4 regions of the Selenomonas sputigena ATCC 35185 genome follow, and region 4 is predicted to be linked to each of the others. Evidence: riboswitches for the same ligand, from Rfam matches in the RefSeq annotation. Region 4 holds a riboswitch; each other region holds the start of a gene.

Region 1 (4,453 bases), 920 kb from region 4:
ATTTTCAGTATGACTGCGCGTTCGGGAGGCTCTTTTTCCAGTTTCTTGCGAAAATCTTGCAGAGCGTCCTTCGTGCCTTGGGCGCGAACTTCTACATAGGAGCCCTTGTTGCAGACGTCTCCCGTGATGCCGAGCGCCTTTGCCGTGCGGCTGACGAAGGGGCGAAATCCGACGCCCTGCACGATGCCGAAGATTTTGAATCGACTGGTTTGCAAAACTTTTTTTGCCATGCGGATACTGCCTTTCCTTGAGAGGTGTCTTTCAGCGATTATACCACGCCGGCGGAAAAAGTTCCTGCTTTTGGCAGAATTTTGCTGGACAGAAAGAGAAGGAGGTGCTATGATAGTCGCATGGATAAGTATGTTGGCAGCGTTGCCGTATAGCTTTGTTTTCCGCGCATGTACGGGAAAGCTTTGCTGTGCGGTTTTTTTGTGCCGCTGTCGTTGCAGCGAATGAAATGTCTGCCCACGAAAGGAAAAGGATGGTTGAAATGGAAGACTTGTTGTATGTGATTCCAGCAAATTCCTCGAAGAAAGAAATTGTTCGTCTCTTGGAGGCGCATCCGGAGATAAAGTTTGTTTCTCTCGTCGGCATCGATCTCGCAGGCAATGATACCGATGAAAAGATACCGATGCGCATCTTCCTCAAGGATATGGATGATTTCTACAATGGTACGGCAGTACAGACGGACGGTTCTTCGGTCGTGCTGACGGGCATTGCCATCTTGAACAACGCGAAGGTCGACATGCCGATCGATCCGGAAGCGAACTGGTTCATCGATTACAATCTTGAGCATTTCGATGAGGAAACGGGCAAGCCCATCGGCACGCTGCGCATCCCGTCCTTCCTCATCCATGACGGCAAGCGCGTCGATTCGCGTGCCATCTTGAAGGATACGCTGGTCTACTTGAAAAAGGAACTCTTGCAGATGTTCAAGGAGCATCCGCACGTTTCGGGTCTTGAGCACATCGACGGTTCGAAGATTGTCGATTTCCAGTTCACTTCGGCGACCGAGCTGGAGTTCTGGGTCAAGACGCCTCTTGAAGAGACGAATGTGGAGGAACTTTCGGCTTCTCAGGTCATGCAGGAGCAGTATTGGCAGCGTACGCACGGCGCTGTACGCACGGCGTTGGAGCAGGCGGTCATGCTGCTCGATCGCTACGGACTGCAGGTTGAGATGGGGCACAAGGAGGTCGGCGGTCTCAAGGCGCAGATTGACGAGTCGGGCAAGATGACGCATGTGTGCGAGCAGATCGAGATCGACTGGCGCTTTTCTGACGCCCTGCAGGCGGCGGACAATGAACTGATCGTGCGCACGATGGTGCGCGAGGTCTTCCGTGAGAACGGCCTTGAGGTGAACTTCAAGGCGAAGCCGATGATCGGCCTTGCGGGCAACGGCGAGCATACGCATTTCTGCATCGCCGCCGTCATGGAAGACGGCAAGGTGCACAATCTCTTCACGCCACAGGATATGACGAAGGACTACCTGAGTGCCGTCGGTTATGGCGCGATCATGGGGCTCTTGAAGAATTATGAGGTCATCAATCCCTTCGTGTCGGCGACGAACGATTCGCTCAACCGCTTGAAGCCCGGCTTTGAAGCGCCCGTCTGCATCGTCACGTCGCTCGGCTATACGCCGGAAATTCCGTCGCGCAACCGCACCATACTTGCAGGATTGATCCGCGATTTGGCGAATCCCTATGCGACGCGCTTCGAACTGCGCGCCTGCAATCCGTATTCCAATATATACCTTGTTTTGGCTGCGGTCTATTCTGCAGTGCTTGACGGTGTGAAGACCTCGATTCACCATACGACGGAGGAACTTCTGGCAGAACTTTCCAAGGAAGCGGGGCAGGAAGGCTTCTATCTTGAAAAGGATCGCGCTTATCGCAGCGAGGTCGATGTCTTCGAGGATTACACCGAAAAGGAAAGAAACCGCCTCTTCGGCGCGCCGCCGGCGACGGTTTGGGAAAATATGCAGGGGTTTGAGAATCATCCCGAGAAGGTTGCCGCCATCACGGTGGGCGGCGCTCTGCGTCCGCAGATCATCGAGGCATTCAAGGCGGGCGCTCTCCTGCGCTGGAAGACGGAACTCATCAGCCGCATCATTCCTGAGAATCGCGACATCGTGCGCAAGGCAAAGGAAGTGCAGGCGACCTTCGTGACGGATCAGGACTCCTACAACTGGAACAAGATCAACGGCATTCGCTCGTATCTCGCGAAGGACAGCATCGACGAAAAATCTCTGTTCACGCTTCTCATCAAGGCTTTGAACGAAGGCGATTACGCCGTGGCATCGGGTCTGCAGGTGGAGATGTATGACAAGATCGAGGAACTCAAGGCGCTTTATGATGCCTATATCAAGAATATGATCTGATGGCTTGCCGCCAAAAAGCGCTTTCGCGGGCGCTTTTTGGCGGCAATTACGTTTCTCAATAAATATGGTACGTCTTCCAGGGAATCTGCTCGACCTTGACCGTCTTTAGAAAATCGACGATGTCCTTTCTGCCATAGTAGCGCGGATTGCCGTCCTTGTCCTGCGACATCAGGATGATGGGCATGTTGCGGAAGAAGGGGGCGATCTCATTGCGGAACGATACGGCGCGAGCCGTGTACTGCGTGACGTGGGGTTTGACGACGACGATGGCGAAGGTCACGCCCTGCTCGATGATGACGGATCCATGAACTTTGATCATGCGGTGTCTCCTTGTGCAATTTTGAAGAATCGTAGAAAATCTATGCAGAATCAAACCATATTTTTATTGTAAAAGACTTCGGGAGTATTGACAATCCCCAATAAACAGAGTTAATATAAAGATGAAAACAACATATTGTTGGAGACAGGTGTCGCAAGACTTAATAGGGAATTCGGTAGAAGCCGGAGCGGTCCCGCCACTGTAAGAGGAGTCCTTCATAAAAGGCCACTGGAGAAATCTCTGGGAAGGCATGATTGGACGATGAATCTGAGCCAGGAGAACTGCCTGTTTTGACATCACCGTCAGCGCGATTTGCGCTGGTACCTGCGAGCGATGGGTAGGGGATTTTGTCATTTCACGGCAGGCTCTCCGGCGCAGATTTGCACCGGATTTTTTATTGGAAAATGCACTTTGCACGGACATGATGTGCAGAAGAGATTTCCTGCAAGCCTGTTCACGAAAATGACGAAGCCGCCCTCGACTGCAGGGCGGCTTTTTGTTGTATTCCGTATTATTTCAAGGGAGGCTGTGGAAATATGAGCAATGAGACAAAGGGTCAGGACGAGAATCTTGACCTGCAGGCCATCTTGAAGAAGGCCGAACAGCAAACGAGTTTCCCCGATGTGCCGCTCGACGAATTTGAACCGCCGACGTATGACGAGTGGAAAGAGGCATGCGTCGAACTCTTGAAGGGGGCGCCCTTCGAGAAAAAGATGTTCACGAAAACGTACGAGGGCATCACCTTCGAGCCGATGTATACGCACAAGATGACGGACGAGATCCTGCCGAGGACGGACTTCCCTGGCATGGACAACTTCCTGCGCGGTGTGCGTCCGAACGGCTATATCGAACAGCCCTGGGGCATCGCGCAGTCGTGCGATGAGACGCTGCCCGAGGAAAACAACGAACTCTTGCACCGTGAAGTGGAGAAGGGATCGACGATCTACAACATCCGCCTCGATTCGGCGACGCTCCTCAACAAGGATGCCAAGGACGCTGAAAAAATCGGTGATGAAGGCTGCAATATTACGACGGTCGAGGATATGCACACGACGCTCAACGGTTTGAAGCTCGACCAGCATCCGCTCTATATCTATGCGGGCGCGTCGTCCCTGCCGATGCTGTCTCTCGTCGCTGCGTCCGTCAAGTCTGACGGCGGTGATCTCGCGAAGCTCGGCGGCTTCGTGGGAGCAGATCCCTTGGGCGAGTTGATTCAGCGCGGCGAGAACTACGCTTCGCTGCCCCAGCTCTACGATGAAATGGCGGAGGCTGCTCTCTGGGCGAAGCAGTATGCGCCGAATCTCAAGACGATCATGGTGCGCAGCGATGCCGTTTCGCGCGGCGGCGCCAACGACGTGCAGGAAGTTGCCTCGACGCTCGCCGTCGGTGTCGCTTACCTGCGTGCCCTCATGGAACGCGGGCTTACGGTCGACGAGGCGGCAGGGCAGATGATGTTCGGCTTCTCGATGGGCGCGAACTTCTTCCTGCAGATTGCGAAGCTTCGTGCGGTTCGCCCGATTTGGGCGCAGATCGTCAAGGCGTTCGGCGGCGGAGAAGAGGCGCAGCGCATCCACGTACATGCACGTCCCGCATTGTTTTTCAAGACGGTTTACGATCCTTACGTCAACATGTTGCGCAACACGACGGAGATCTTCTCAGGTGTCGTCGGCGGACTTGACTCCTTTGAGAACGCTCCGTTCGATGAGCCGATTCGCAAAGGTGATGAGTTCTCGCGCCGCATCGCGCGCAATGTGCAG
Region 2 (4,453 bases), 410 kb from region 4:
GTGAGAAGCACTGCTCCATATCCGTCACAATGCTCTCAATGCGCTGCGTGAAGTACGCGTGCACGGAGAGTGCGATGATGGCGACACAAAGCCCCATGGCAGTCGCGATCAAAGCCTCGCCGACGCCGCCCGTGATCGCCGTCGCCTGTCCCGACTGAAGGTTGAACACGGAAAATGCCGAGATCATGCCGCTGATCGTGCCGAGAAGTCCCAGAAGCGGCGCCATCGTCACGATGACGCTCAAATAATAGAGACGCTTCCTAAGCTTCGACAGCACGATGCCCGACTGAATCTCCATGTAGGAGGAGACGCGAGACGAATCCTTCTTTACGAGCTTCATCGCCCCGAAAAGAATGTTGGCAAGCGCCCCGCGATGATCTTCGGCAAGTTTCCTCGCCCCCGCAAAATCATCGTTCGCCATGCACTGATAAAACTCCCGCGTAAAGGCGCGTCCTGTGTCCATGCGCGAAAAGTACATCGCACGCTCGATGCCGATCGTCACGACGAAGATCGAGCAAAGGAGCAGTACATACATGATGGAGCCGCCCTTGTGGAAAAACTCTATGCCTGTCATAATTGCGTCCATGAAAAAATCCTCCTGAAATTACATAAAAGTACTCTTCTATTCCACCGCCGAGAGATGCTCTTCACGCCCTTGGGCGAAGGCGTCTCCGTATGCGCAATAGGCGATTTCCTGCACGCCGAGCACGAAGTCCTGCGAACAGTTGTAGATGTAGGCTTCCGTCGGTTCTTCGAGGCGATGCTCGCGGATGGCCTTGACCGTTTGCAGGGATGGGTCGTCGAAGTATTCCTTGCGGAACTTGTCGACGTCGAATTTCCCATGGTCATTGTACGTCGGTACGAAGAGGATGTCTGGATTGATCTCGACGAGCTGCTCCTTCGTCATGACTTGCCCGTCGCGGATGCCGAGCGCCGACCTGCCGTTCTTCACGCCCGCATAACGGCAGGCGTCGTCAAAGCTGGAGCCGATGCCGCCATAACCCGACATCAAGGAAATCAAGACGACGGTCTTGCGCTCGCTCTCGGGGATGGCGCTGACCTTCTTCTCTATGCCTTTGAGATGCTCGTCCATCATCGCAAGGAGCTTCTCCCCGCGCTCGGACACGCCTGCCGCCTGTGCGAGAAGCACGATCGTCTCCTTGATCTCGGCGAGATTCCTCGCGCCCTTGCAGACGACGACGGTAAGCCCCGCTTCACGAAGCGACGGCACGATGGCGAGATCCCCCCAGTCAGGCACGATGACGAGATCGGGCGAGAGTGCGACGAGTTCTTCCACTGTCGGATTGCCGACGCGCTTTTCCACCTTCTTCGCAAGCTCCACAACATTCGAACTTACGGGGTCATCGAGGAGGCCGTTTACCGCCGCCATATCCTCGGGCGGCACGAGACCGAGCATGACCTCGTCCGTGCTCATCGAAAGCGTGACGATGCGATGCGGCTTTGCCGGCACGGTGACGACCGTCCCTTGGCTGTCCGTGACCGTATAGCTTCCCGCACCGCCTTGCGCCGCCTCCGGCGCTGTACGGCACGCCGTCAGCAGCAGGCAAACGACGACTATGACTAGGACAAAGAAACTTTTCTTCAAACCCTTTCCTCCTCCCACCGCCTGTGACAGAGCTTCGATAGCGGTGAAATCCAACTTTCTGCGAGGAAAATCATCCATAAAAAAGAGCCTTCCTCCCTCGAAGAGAAAAGCTCCCTCCTGCAGCGGCACGAAGGCGCACACAGGCACAGAAGAATCCCCTTCCCATCGATCGCAGGTCAAACGGTGATTGTCAAGCAGGCAGTTCTCCTGGCTCGGTTCATCGCTCGGCTGCGCCTTCCCAGGACAACGCCCCAGTGACATCCTTGCAGCTTCGCTCCCCTCACAGTGGCGGGACCGCTCCGGCATATCCGGATTTTCTTTTAAACCCTTGCGGGTACCTGCTCCACAGCGGAGATTTTCCGCTGTCCTTCATGAAATTATGAATACACTGATTCACCGCCTATGCTACCGCAAAACTTATGGCTTGTCAATGCACTTCGGCGAGAACGACAAGGGGCTGCCTTTTGGCAGCCCCTTCGCTTCGTCTCTTATGAAAGCTATCCTCAGCCCAACGACTGCAGAAGCATCGCTGCACTCGCTCCGCTCGCAGCACCAGTTCGACCGTTCAACTCAGCTTCTTTCACGCCCCCAATGTGCTCTGTCCTCGTGCTGATGACCGTTGAATCCTTCTCGGCAGTCGTTGCCTTCGTCTTGTTCTCCGAAATGATTTCCGTCCCACGATAGACGGTGACGAGCACGGAACCGTCTGCCATCACCTTCGTCACGGTCGTCGTTTCTTCCTCGTTCTTATCGCCAGAATTTTCGCCGCGAGGCGCACCGCCGCCCGTTTCCATCTGCCGCAGGATGGCGGAAAAAGCATCCTGTGCCGCCTCGGACTTCTTCTTGTGCACCGCGCCTACAGCAGATGCGAGGCCATGTCCGCCAAGTTTCTCGATCATGTTCATAGAAAACACCTCCAATTTCTATGTCGAAAGAATCGGAGAATTCCTTAAGGCGCTTCCTTTTCGGGAATCTTCCCATGAATATTGGATGTGTGCTATAATATAGACGGTGCTACTACAACGGTGGCGGTCGATTCTTAGCCCTCCTTGGCGGTCAACGTCAGCCAATCATGCGGCGCGCTTTGCGCTTGCATTCTTGGGACGTTTTCGCATACGAGCCGTTTGCCAATCAGCCGCGCCCTTTGGACTTGCTTCTTGGACGGCTCAGCAGGGCGCTGCTTATAACCCTGTACGATTTTTTATCGTTGGTGTTTCTCGTTACGATTTGCATCGTAGCGTTAAAAGCGTAAGAATCCCCGCCTGCTCCGACAAAAGTTAGGCGGGGATTCTCAATCCTTTAAAACTGTCTCGGGCTGACCGTTACCAGTAGCACCCTTTCTACGCTTATTATACGACGTAAAGGCAGATTCGTCAAATTCCACTGCAAAGGAGTCCTGCTCATGCCCGCTTCTCCCTTCACCTGCGTCGGCTTTCCTCCGAGCATCGACGCAAACTGCACGCATATCATTCTCGGCTCGATGCCGGGCGCGGCGTCGCTCAGGGCGCAGCAATACTACGCCTACCCGCAGAATCGCTTCTGGCGGCTCATGGCGTATCTGTTGGAGGGCGGTGAGCCGCCGCAGGACTATGCGGCACGGCTTCAGATGCTGCTCCGCCACCATATCGCGCTTTGGGACTCCATCGCCTCGTGCGAGCGCGAAGGCAGCTTGGACTCAGCGATTCGCGCGGCAAAGCCCAACGACTTCACCGCGCTCCTCGCGCATTATCCGCGCCTCTCCACCTTCTGCCTGAACGGCGGCAAATCGGCCGATACTTTTCGCCGTGCCAACAAGCCACTTCTAAAACGCGACGATCTCACCTTTCATGCACTGCCCTCGACGAGCGCCGCCAACGCGCGCTGGCGCTTCGACGATCTCGCAAAAGTATGGAAAAAGGCGCTCCCCCTCGAAGAGTAAGGGGAGCGCCTTTTCTTCTCGATGAGCAGGCGGCGCACAGCGTCCACAAAACGAATGTTGTGCGTACAGCTTACGCTTCGATATAAAGCGCCTGCACCATGATGTCGACCTCGCGCACGAAAAGCCCCGTCATGTATTCGACCTTCGTTCTCACACGCTGCTGTGTCTCCTTGATGAGTGTAGGAATATGGCTGCCGTAGGTCAGCACGACAGAACAGGAAATCTCAAGGCCGCGATCCTCGTCGCCCTTCCAGACGTGGCGCACGCGCACAGAACCGACCTTCGAAATGTATTCCTTCTCACGTACGATGCGCACGACCATCTCGCGGATTGCCAGATCGTCGATAATGAGCTTGCCATAATAGCTGAATACCGGGCGCACGATGGACTTCTCGCCGAGTTTGCGGCGGCGCGTGCGGTTGCGGCGGAAAAAGGACTGGATGGGATCGATGAGAAAGCCCGAAGCATGAGGCTTCAGCTCGATCGTCGGAACGGGTATGATGTGCTTGCCCTGCTTCAGTCGGCTGTCCCGCGCTTTCTGCATCTCACGCTGCGTCGCGATGTCTTCGATGTGGATGATCTGTTCGATCGTCGGCAGCTTCAGTATGCGCGCGATCTTGTAGACCATGTTCTCGGAAGTCCCGAGAACGAGGATGCGATGCGGCCTGCACTCGGCGATAGCAGAGCGCACTTCTTCCGCATGTCCGGGAAGCGTGAAGATGGCACGGCGCACCGCCATGATTTTGCTCTTCTCCATCTTGGCGGAAGAGCCGGCGACAATCTTGCCGTCCTTGATCAGGATGCCATCATCAATGATAGCGTCCGCCTGATGCTGATGCGCCACGAGCAAGGCGCGGTGGCTCTTGCCTGTGCCGCTCGGGCCTACGAATGCTATGACGTCCATATCTTTCTCTCCTGCTTCTTTAAGA
Region 3 (4,453 bases), 570 kb from region 4:
ACGGCCATGCGCGCCTTGATGCGATGATCGCGCACATAGGCGGCAATACGCGCAAGGAGCGGCAATGCAAGCAGAGGTTCGCCGCCCGAAAACTGCAGGAGGAACGGATCGCCGCCAGAGGCAGCCAGCTCGACAGCCCGCCGCGCCGTTTCCCATGCCATCATGCGCCTCGCTTGGCCGCTTGCATAGCAATAGCGACAAGCGAGGTTGCAGTCTCCCGTCAGGCTCAGCACCAGCATCTTCAGCCCCATCGCTCGCCCCTTTCCGGCACGCTTGCATATCAAGCATCAATTTCCTGCACTCGCGCCGTCTTCATTGGCAAAACGCTCGGGATAGACGGTCTTTGCCAGCACATAGACGGCTTCGACAGCATTTTGCGAAGCGCTGTAGCGGTACGTATCGGGCACGCAGTAGAGGCGGTTCTCACGCACCGCCTTTACATGCTTGAACAACGGGTCACTGCGCAGCTTCTCACGGAATTCTTCCGTCTTTTCCCCCTCGGCACTCCATGACGGCAGCAGGAACACGTCGGGGTCGAGCGCGACGACCTGCTCCATGGAGATGCTGTTGTCCTTCGTGAGACCCGCCATCGCTGCGCCGTTTCTGAGCGCGGCATGGCGGCACATATCGTCGAAGAGGTCGTCGCGCCGCCCGAAGACGCCGCTGAAAGCGAAAGCGACGACAATCGGCCTCTCGTCTTCGGGAATGTCCGCCGTGCGCCGCGTCACATCCGCCAAGCGCTCATGCAGCCTTCCAGTCAAGGCCGCCGCTTCCTCTTCCCTGCCAATCACCTTGCCGATGGACTTGATGCGCGGAAAAACCGCCTCGATGCTCTTGGGTGTTTTGGAAACAAAGACCGTCAGACCCAGATCGCGCATACTCGCTACGAGCTCTTTCGGCACGCTGTCCGTCGTGAGCACAAGGTCGGGATGCTGTGCGAGCACGCGCTCAGGACTCTTGTCGTGTAGCTTGACGGGTACAGCTTTCGCCGCCTCTGCCATGCACGAAAGCCCCGCATCATCCACATAAGAGGAAAGCGCCGCAATCTGTTCAGGCGGCGCGAGCGCGAGCAAAATTTCATCCGTACCGAGATTGAGCGAGACGATGCGCTGCGGCTTCTCATGCAGCACGATCTCCGTGCCCATATCGTCTGTGCCGCAAAAGAAATCGCCCGCTTCTTCCTCCACCGCCGTTCCCCCGCGCGCACATGCGCAGAGGAGGACGGTGACAGCGAGAAGGAGCGCCGGCACCACGCCGCGCCGCCATGCGTCAGAACGTATGCGCATAGGTCAGGCGGAAGTTCAGCGGCAAATCGAGGTTGCCGTAGCGGTTCGAATAGTTCTCGCGATCGAGGAGATTGTAGATACCAAGCGTCACCGTATCATTCTTGCCGGCTGTATAGATAACATTCATATTAAGCTGCAGCTTATCCGGCACATCTTGTGCTGCCCCATATCTTTGAGCCGTATATTCACGATCTCCAAGATATTTGAGGTTCAAATTTCCCTGCCATTTTTTCATCTTATAATCAACACGTACGAGTCCTTCGATGCGTCCTGCATCCTGTACCCAGCCTTTACTTCCCGAAGGATCCTTGATTTCAGGATTGGAGAATCCTGCACCAAGGCTAAAGCTCCATGTATCATTGAAGCGTTTCGTATATTCGATTTCAAATCCCGTATTGCGAAAATCGCCCTTGTTCACTGCGTAATTTTGCTGCGTAGCCGGATTCAGAGCCCAGCCAATCTTATTCTTCATATCCATATGATAGACAGCAGCTTTCCACAGATCATTGCCACGCCTAATCTTAATGCCGGTTTCATACGTCCAGCCGCTCTCAGGCTTAAGACCTGTCGGATTGAAATTCTTATACCGGAAGCTATCATCTACCGTCGGCATCTGAAATGCTTTGCCAACATTGATGTACCATGCTGTATTGCGATCGAATTGATAATTCGTCTGGAATTGCGGCATAAAGACGCTTTGATCCTCCTCGGGATCATTGATCCATTCACCACGCAGTCCGAGTGTGAAATTGAAACGTGGCGTGAATTGCTTGCTGTATGAAGCATAAAGCGCATTTCCCGTGCGCACAGCCGTACGCTCTTTCGCCGGCGTATCGATGCCCTCACGCTTATAAGAATAGCCCAAAACCAGCGAATCTTTTCCAATCTTCCAGTTCTTTTGCAAGTCGAAAATCTGACCATCCATCGTTGCGTTGCTGTCATTTTTTTGATTTTTGATATAGTCATACCCATCTACCTGACGATAGTTATAACCAAGAACAGCGTGGATGCCATTTTCTTTCCCTTGGTAAACCAGACTAGCTGTATGGCGGCGATCATTATAGCGATAATTATATTTCACCCCCGTAGGAACAAGAGTATTTCCTGACTTCCTGTACTGGATTCCCCCGCGGGTAATATCACCTTCCATATAGTTGTAGTTCAGAGATATTTCTTCGGTCAGTTGTGCGATGAGTCCCACACGGCTTTTCTTTCCCTTGCCGACCCACCAATCAACCCATGAGATCTTATCAATGCCAAAGCCGTTGGAATGCGATAGATCCTTTGACCACTCACGACTCACATCGACGATGATACGATCTCCCATATAGGTTGCTTCACTTTTCTTGAAATAATTTCCAACCGTTTGATTTATTTGAAATTCTGGTTCTCCCTCCTTCGGCTTCTTCAAAATGATATTGATAACACCGCCCATAGCCTCGCCGCCGTAGAGTGTAGATGCAGCTCCCTTGACGATCTCGATGCGCTCGACCATCGCGGCGGGTATATTTTCAGTACTCGGGTAATTCTTGAGATTCATCGGCACGCCGTTGACCATGACGAGCGTACCCCTGTCATAGCCGCGCAGCGTGATGCGGCCGGCAGCAAAGCCGAAATCCTGCCCTGCCTCGCCATAGGATGTACTCGTTGAGCCGATCTGCTGGTCGATCGCCTCGAATACGTTGCGATAGCCCGCTTTTTCAATATCCTTCGCTGTGATGATTGTCGTCGTCGCGGGCGTATCGAGATCACTCTTTCGCCTGCGCTGCGCCGTCACGAGCGTATCGGGCAGATCATGACCGCCGCTTTCTGCAGTTTCCGCACTTTGTTCCTGCACCTGCGTCGTTTTCGCTGCCGCCTTTCCTGCCGCCGCATTTTCCGCCGCATACGCCTCGCCTGCAAAGCTCACGCCCGCGATTGCCGCAAGCACCGCCCATGTCAGATGTTTCTTGCCTTTCATCTACATCACCCTTTCCCAAAATAAAGCGCCCCTCCTGCAAAGCAGAAAAGGCGCATAAGGGCGGTGCAAAAAATTCCCGGCAGTTTCGCCGGGAGGATTGCGTTCGTGCAACCGAAGAAACGCCAAACGGCGCTTCCTTAATCCCCTTCCCATCACTCGCAGGTCAAATGGCGATTGTCCATCAGGCAGTTCTCCTGGCTCCAGCTCATCGCGCACCTGCGCCTTCCCAGGGCATTGCCCCAGTGACATTCCTTGCAGGCTGGCTCGCTGTTACAGTGGCGGGACCGCTCCGGCTTCTACCGGATTCCCTATTAAGTCTTACGACACCTGATCCAACGATATAAAATTTCTATAACAGGATAACACTGATTTATCCCTATGTCAAGAAAATAAATTCTATAGGAATCATTCTTATTATGGAAATTTCTCTATTCAACATAGTGGCTGAAACTGCCGATGACGAGTTGCGGAAACTCCCTCTTGAGCCGTTCCAAAAACTCTCTAGCGCCGACCGCCTCGCCCTGCGCTTCGGGCATAATTTCAAGGAAGGCGTCGGGATCGACATTGAGGTTGCGCACCTGCACCATGTTGACGGGCAATTCGCAAAAGAAGCCGCGCCACGCTTCGAGTTCTTCGGCGCGGTCATTAAAGCCCGGGAAGAAGAGCATATTGAGCGACACATATACGCCGTGCGAAAGCGCGTAGCGGATCGACTCCTTGACGTCGGCGAGCGTGTAATTGCTGCGGTAGTACGCCGCATAGCTCTCCTCGATGGCGCTGATGATGCTCACACGCATGGAGTCAAGACCGGCATCGACGATCTTTCGGATGCCCTCAGTATAGCCGGCATTCGTGTTGATGTTGATCTGCCCGCGCTTCGTCTCAGCGCGAATCAGGCGCTCGGCTGCCGCAATCGCATCCGCCGCAAGCGATGGCTCGCCCTCGCAGCCCTGTCCGAAGCTCACGATGGCGTCGGGCGCAGTCGAAAGGTGGTAGATGCCGACCTGCGCGATCTCCTCGGGCGTCGGGCGGAACGCGATGCGGCTCTGCGGCGAAGGACAGCACTCGGCGGGCTGCAGGGAGATGCAGCCGAAGCAGTTCGCGTTGCAGACAGGCGACGTCGGTATGCCCGCTTCCCAGCGACGGTAAAAGAGATTCTGCGCCGTGCAGCAGTGCCACTTCAAGGAGCAGCCCGCCACCTGCTCGA
Region 4 (4,453 bases):
AGCGAAAAATAAGGACGGCTTTTTGTTTCTCCAGAGAAAATATGGTTGGCAAAGGAGAAGAAATGATGTATGATAGCATATGAGAGGTTTTTATGATTTTTATCTTTTTGCTGTAGGGACAGCTTTTTTGATATAAGGAGAACGAGGAGGGGCGGCCCTCTTTTTCTTTTTCGCCGGCCGTGCAAACGGCTTTCTTAGGAGAGGATTATGACAAATAAGATTTATGCGCTGGTCGGGCCGCACGCTTCGGGCAAGACGGTGCTGATCGGCAAGCTCATGCAGATGGGGATACATTACATTCCTTTATATACGACGCGGAAGCCCGGAAAGATTGATTCCGATACGAGATTTTACCGCTTTGTCGGCAAGGCGGAATTCTTCAAGCAGGAATTCATTGTGCACGTCACATATAAGGGCGACTATTATGGCGTCTTGAAAAAAGACGTTCTTTCGGCGCTGCAGGAGCATAAGATCAGCCTTGTGATGTTGGAGGCGAATGGCGTCAAGCAGCTCTCGCGCCTTTTGAAAGAGAATTTCGAAACGATCTTCCTCATGGTCGACTATGTGACGCTCGTCGAGCGCATGATTCGTCTCGGACATAAGAATAGTGAGATAAAGTATCATTTGGAATATGCGGAAAACAACAGTGAGTTTGACAACTGGAAGGACGCCACGCATGTCGTGAAGATCCGAAATGTGGCGAATCCGGGGACGGCGTTCGATCAGATCTTGGCAATCATGGGATTGATGCGTCTTCTGCCGCCGGAAAAGCTCAAGGAATGTGTGCAGTAAAGGGGCAGCCTGCAAGGGCTGCTTCTTTATTTTTCAGAGAAATTTACCATGAAAGTCCAAGAAGTCAAGCCGTAGGCGCAGACTGATTGGCTCTTTCATGTAAGGGCGGCGCACAATGTCCACGAAGTGGACGTTTGTGCGTGTAGTTTACACTGCCAACAATATTATGCTTTTTGATTGACACGTTAAAGGCCTCATGTTATCATATAATAAAAATTTCATATGATTGAATTAGGTGTCTTTGGACTTAATAGGGAATTTGGTATAAGCCAAAGCGGTCACGCCACTGTAACAGCGAGCGACTTTGCAGAAGAACGCATAGCGTTTTTAGTCACTGAGATCTTTCTTGGGAAGGCGCAAAGAAACGATGAACTGAAGCCAGGAGAACTGCCTGATTGACAATCGCCGATAGACCTGCGAGTGACGGGGATGGAGATTTTGTGTACATGGATGCTCATACTGTACCTGAGCTTATCAGGCATGGTGTCTTTGTGCAGACTAGATTAAAGTCCGGTTCCTTGGTGGAAACGGACTTTTTGTGTGGAGAAAAGCGGGAGGCTGGCTCATTGCGAATGCACCGCTGCCCGTGCATAGAGTGCATCGAACCGTGTATAACGAGTATGAGAAATACGAGCAGAATCGAAATCCGAAGTTGGAAGAGAGACTTTTGTGGGGGGGTGATTGCAGGAGCGAAAGACGATATGCGTTCGCTTGGATCCGGATCGACGGCGATCCGGCGGAATCTGTGAGAAGTTGTTTCGAAAGTTTAAGAAACGAGGTGTTTTCATGTTTCATACAAAGAAGTATATTGTTTCCGTTGCCGTGGTTCTTCTTCTGCTGGTCAGCATGATCTTCACGGCCTGCGGAGGTTCCAGAGATGTGAAGAAGGATGCGGCGCAGAATGAAAAACCCATTGAGATTACGGATGTGACAGGACAGACGGTCACGTTGAAAAAGCCGGCAGAACGCGTCGTTGTGCAGTGGAGTGCTTCGGGCGGTGCGTTTATGACGATGGCGGCACTGACAGGCAAGGATGTTGCCAATATCATCGTTGGAATCGATCCATATTTGAGCAAATATCGTACCGATATGTGGAATCATTTCAAAGCAGATCTTCCGGAACTGGAAAAGATTCCTCTCATCGGCGCCGTGAATGAAAAGACCTTCGATACGGAAAAGGTGATTTCCCTGAATCCGGATGTCATCTTTATCCCGTTGAATATGAAAGATCAGTACGAATCCGATGTGAAGCCGAAGATCGATGCAGCCGGAATACCGACCATTTATATCGACTATCATGCGGAGAAGCTTGAAAATCATCAGCGTTCGATTGAAGCCATCGGCAAGGCGTTGGGCAAAGAGGAGCGCGCGGAAGAGCTCAAAAAGTTTTATACGGAACACGTGACAAAGGTTACCGATCGCATCAATAAGATCAACAAGCCGAAACCGACGGTTTATATCGAGACGGGCAATGAAGGGCCAGAAGGATTTGGCACTGCATACAGCAACAAGGTTGCATGGGGCGCATTGGCAACAGTGTGCGGCGCCGATCTCATTACAAAAGATGTAGTCGCGTCGGCGGGGCCTGTCAATCCCGAATTTATTCTGGAAAAGGATCCCGACATCATCATGATCATGGGTTCCTATTGGCCGAAAAAGGCTACCGCCATGCGTCTCGGATTTGATACGAACGAAGAGCATTCTCAGGAGCTCTTGAAGGCGTTTACACAGCGCGATGGCTGGGACAAGTTGAAAGCGGTCAAGAACAAGCAGATTTATTCGGCTCATCATGGACTGCCGCGTGAGGTCTACGACTGCGCTGTCTTCGAGTATCTGGCAAAGACGTACTATCCCGAAGAGTTCGCAGATGTTGATCCGGAAGGCACGCTCAAGGAATTCTACGAAAAATTCCTTCCGTTCTCCTATGGGGGAATTTGGTTCATGCATTTGAATTAGGAAAGGGCTTAGCATAGTGGAAGAGATGAAGGACCATTTTGACTACAAAAAGCAGAGTTACCGCAGAATCATCTTTATTTTGCTCGGGCTGCTGATTTGCGCGATAAGTTTTATGACCGACGTGATTGTAGGCCCGGCCTCGCTCACGCCACAGGATGTTTGGATGGCGGTGATACAGGCTCCGGAGGTTTCCAAAAACGCCGATGTCATCGTTTGGTCGATTCGGCTTCCGACGGCCGTCATGGCTTTGCTCGTCGGGGCTTCTCTGGGGATTGCCGGGGCGGGAATGCAGACGATTCTCGATAATCCTCTCTCCAGCCCCTATACCCTCGGCATATCGGCAGGCGCGGGATTCGGCGCCTCTCTCGTGATTGTGGTCGGGCTGAGCTCACTGGAGTTTCTAGGGGAATTCATGGTGCCGTTCGGTGCGTTTATATTCGCAGGACTGACGAGTTTCTTCATATACTCCATCAATAAGATTAAGAGCTTTTCCTCTGAGACAATGATCCTTGCCGGTATTGGCATGATGTTCTTGTTCCAGGCGCTTCAATCTCTGATGCAGTATATGGCAACGCCCGAAGCCCTCCAGAACATTGTTTTTTGGACGATGGGCAGTCTGTCAAAAGCAACTTGGATGAACATCTCCATTGTTTTCGTCGTGCTGCTCCTGATGCTTCCGCTTATGATGCGCGAATCGTGGCGGCTGACGGCATTAAAGCTGGGGGATGAAAAGGCCTCCGGTCTGGGGGTCAATGTCGAGCGTCTGAGAGTCAAAGTTTTTCTCTTCGTATCGATCATTACCGCAGTTGCCGTTTCTTTCGTGGGAACGATCGGCTTTATCGGCATTGTCGGACCGCATATTGCGAGGATGTTGGTCGGTGAGGATCAGCGGTATTTCCTGCCGCTCTCTGCGGTATGTGGAATGGCGATCTTGTCGCTGGCATCCATTGGCAGCAAGATGCTGATTCCGGGCGCTATGTTTCCGATCGGCATTGTGACGGCAATCATCGGAGTTCCCTTTTTCTTCTCGTTGGTATTGACTAGGAAAAGGAGTTATTTCAAATGATTGAAGTTCATGATCTGACCTTTGGATATTCCTCCGATTCCCAAAAGAATATATTGCGGGGGGTCGATTTCGTCGCTCAGACCGGAAAACTGACTGCTGTCATCGGAACGAACGGCGCCGGGAAATCAACGCTCCTGAAAACGATCATAGGAATCTTGTCGGGCAAAGGGGATATCCGGATCAACGGCAAGTTGGCTGAGACATATTCGTCCGAGGAGCTCAGCGGCACGGTAAGCTATCTGTCTCAGGACAACGACTGCAAAATCAATCTAAGTGTCTTTGAGATCGTCATGTTGGGGCGTATGGGCTCGCTGTCTTTCCGCGTCAAAGAGGAAGATATTCGAGCGACGGAGGAAGTGCTGCAGCGGCTGAATTTGCAGGAGTTTGCCTCGCGCAGCATCATGGCCTTGAGTGGAGGGCAGCGGCAGCTTGTGTTTATTGCTCAGGCACTGGTAAGGGAACCTACGGTATTGCTGCTCGATGAACCTACCAGTGCGCTGGATCTGCACAAGCAGTTCAAGCTGTTGACCTTATTGAAAAAGTTGACGCAAGAAAATCAATTTACGACATTGGTCACTCTGCACCATCTCGATTTGGCTGCGAAATTTGCCGATGAGATTATCGTTTTACAGAAGGGGG

What was found. Region 4 has a riboswitch for cobalamin ahead of SELSP_RS08975 (ABC transporter substrate-binding protein). Riboswitches for the same ligand answer to the same signal wherever they lie in the genome.
Region 1: another riboswitch for cobalamin. It lies ahead of SELSP_RS04605 (methylmalonyl-CoA mutase family protein); the one in region 4 lies ahead of SELSP_RS08975 (ABC transporter substrate-binding protein).
Region 2: another riboswitch for cobalamin. It lies ahead of SELSP_RS06980 (ABC transporter substrate-binding protein); the one in region 4 lies ahead of SELSP_RS08975 (ABC transporter substrate-binding protein).
Region 3: another riboswitch for cobalamin. It lies ahead of SELSP_RS06135 (TonB-dependent receptor plug domain-containing protein); the one in region 4 lies ahead of SELSP_RS08975 (ABC transporter substrate-binding protein).

What each region holds. Positions count from the first base shown of each region.
Region 1 covers NC_015437.1:1,021,261-1,025,713, forward strand. The annotation lists gene hypF (carbamoyltransferase HypF) at 1-230, opposite strand, end outside; gene SELSP_RS04595 (type I glutamate--ammonia ligase) at 491-2,377, shown strand; gene SELSP_RS04600 (hypothetical protein) at 2,433-2,696, opposite strand; cobalamin riboswitch at 2,826-2,999, shown strand; gene SELSP_RS04605 (methylmalonyl-CoA mutase family protein) at 3,233-4,453, shown strand, end outside.
Region 2 covers NC_015437.1:1,534,106-1,538,558, forward strand. The annotation lists gene SELSP_RS06975 (MotA/TolQ/ExbB proton channel family protein) at 1-586, opposite strand, end outside; gene SELSP_RS06980 (ABC transporter substrate-binding protein) at 623-1,606, opposite strand; cobalamin riboswitch at 1,787-1,963, opposite strand; gene SELSP_RS06985 (hypothetical protein) at 2,110-2,511, opposite strand; gene SELSP_RS06990 (DNA-deoxyinosine glycosylase) at 3,009-3,524, shown strand; gene SELSP_RS06995 (Asp23/Gls24 family envelope stress response protein) at 3,595-4,428, opposite strand.
Region 3 covers NC_015437.1:1,370,985-1,375,437, forward strand. The annotation lists gene SELSP_RS06125 (radical SAM/SPASM domain-containing protein) at 1-251, opposite strand, end outside; gene SELSP_RS06130 (ABC transporter substrate-binding protein) at 288-1,286, opposite strand; gene SELSP_RS06135 (TonB-dependent receptor plug domain-containing protein) at 1,270-3,246, opposite strand; cobalamin riboswitch at 3,414-3,592, opposite strand; gene SELSP_RS06140 (radical SAM protein) at 3,675-4,453, opposite strand, start outside.
Region 4 covers NC_015437.1:1,941,907-1,946,359, reverse strand. The annotation lists gene SELSP_RS08980 (nucleoside/nucleotide kinase family protein) at 208-792, shown strand; cobalamin riboswitch at 1,009-1,201, shown strand; gene SELSP_RS08975 (ABC transporter substrate-binding protein) at 1,504-2,748, shown strand; gene SELSP_RS08970 (FecCD family ABC transporter permease) at 2,774-3,814, shown strand; gene SELSP_RS08965 (ABC transporter ATP-binding protein) at 3,811-4,453, shown strand, end outside.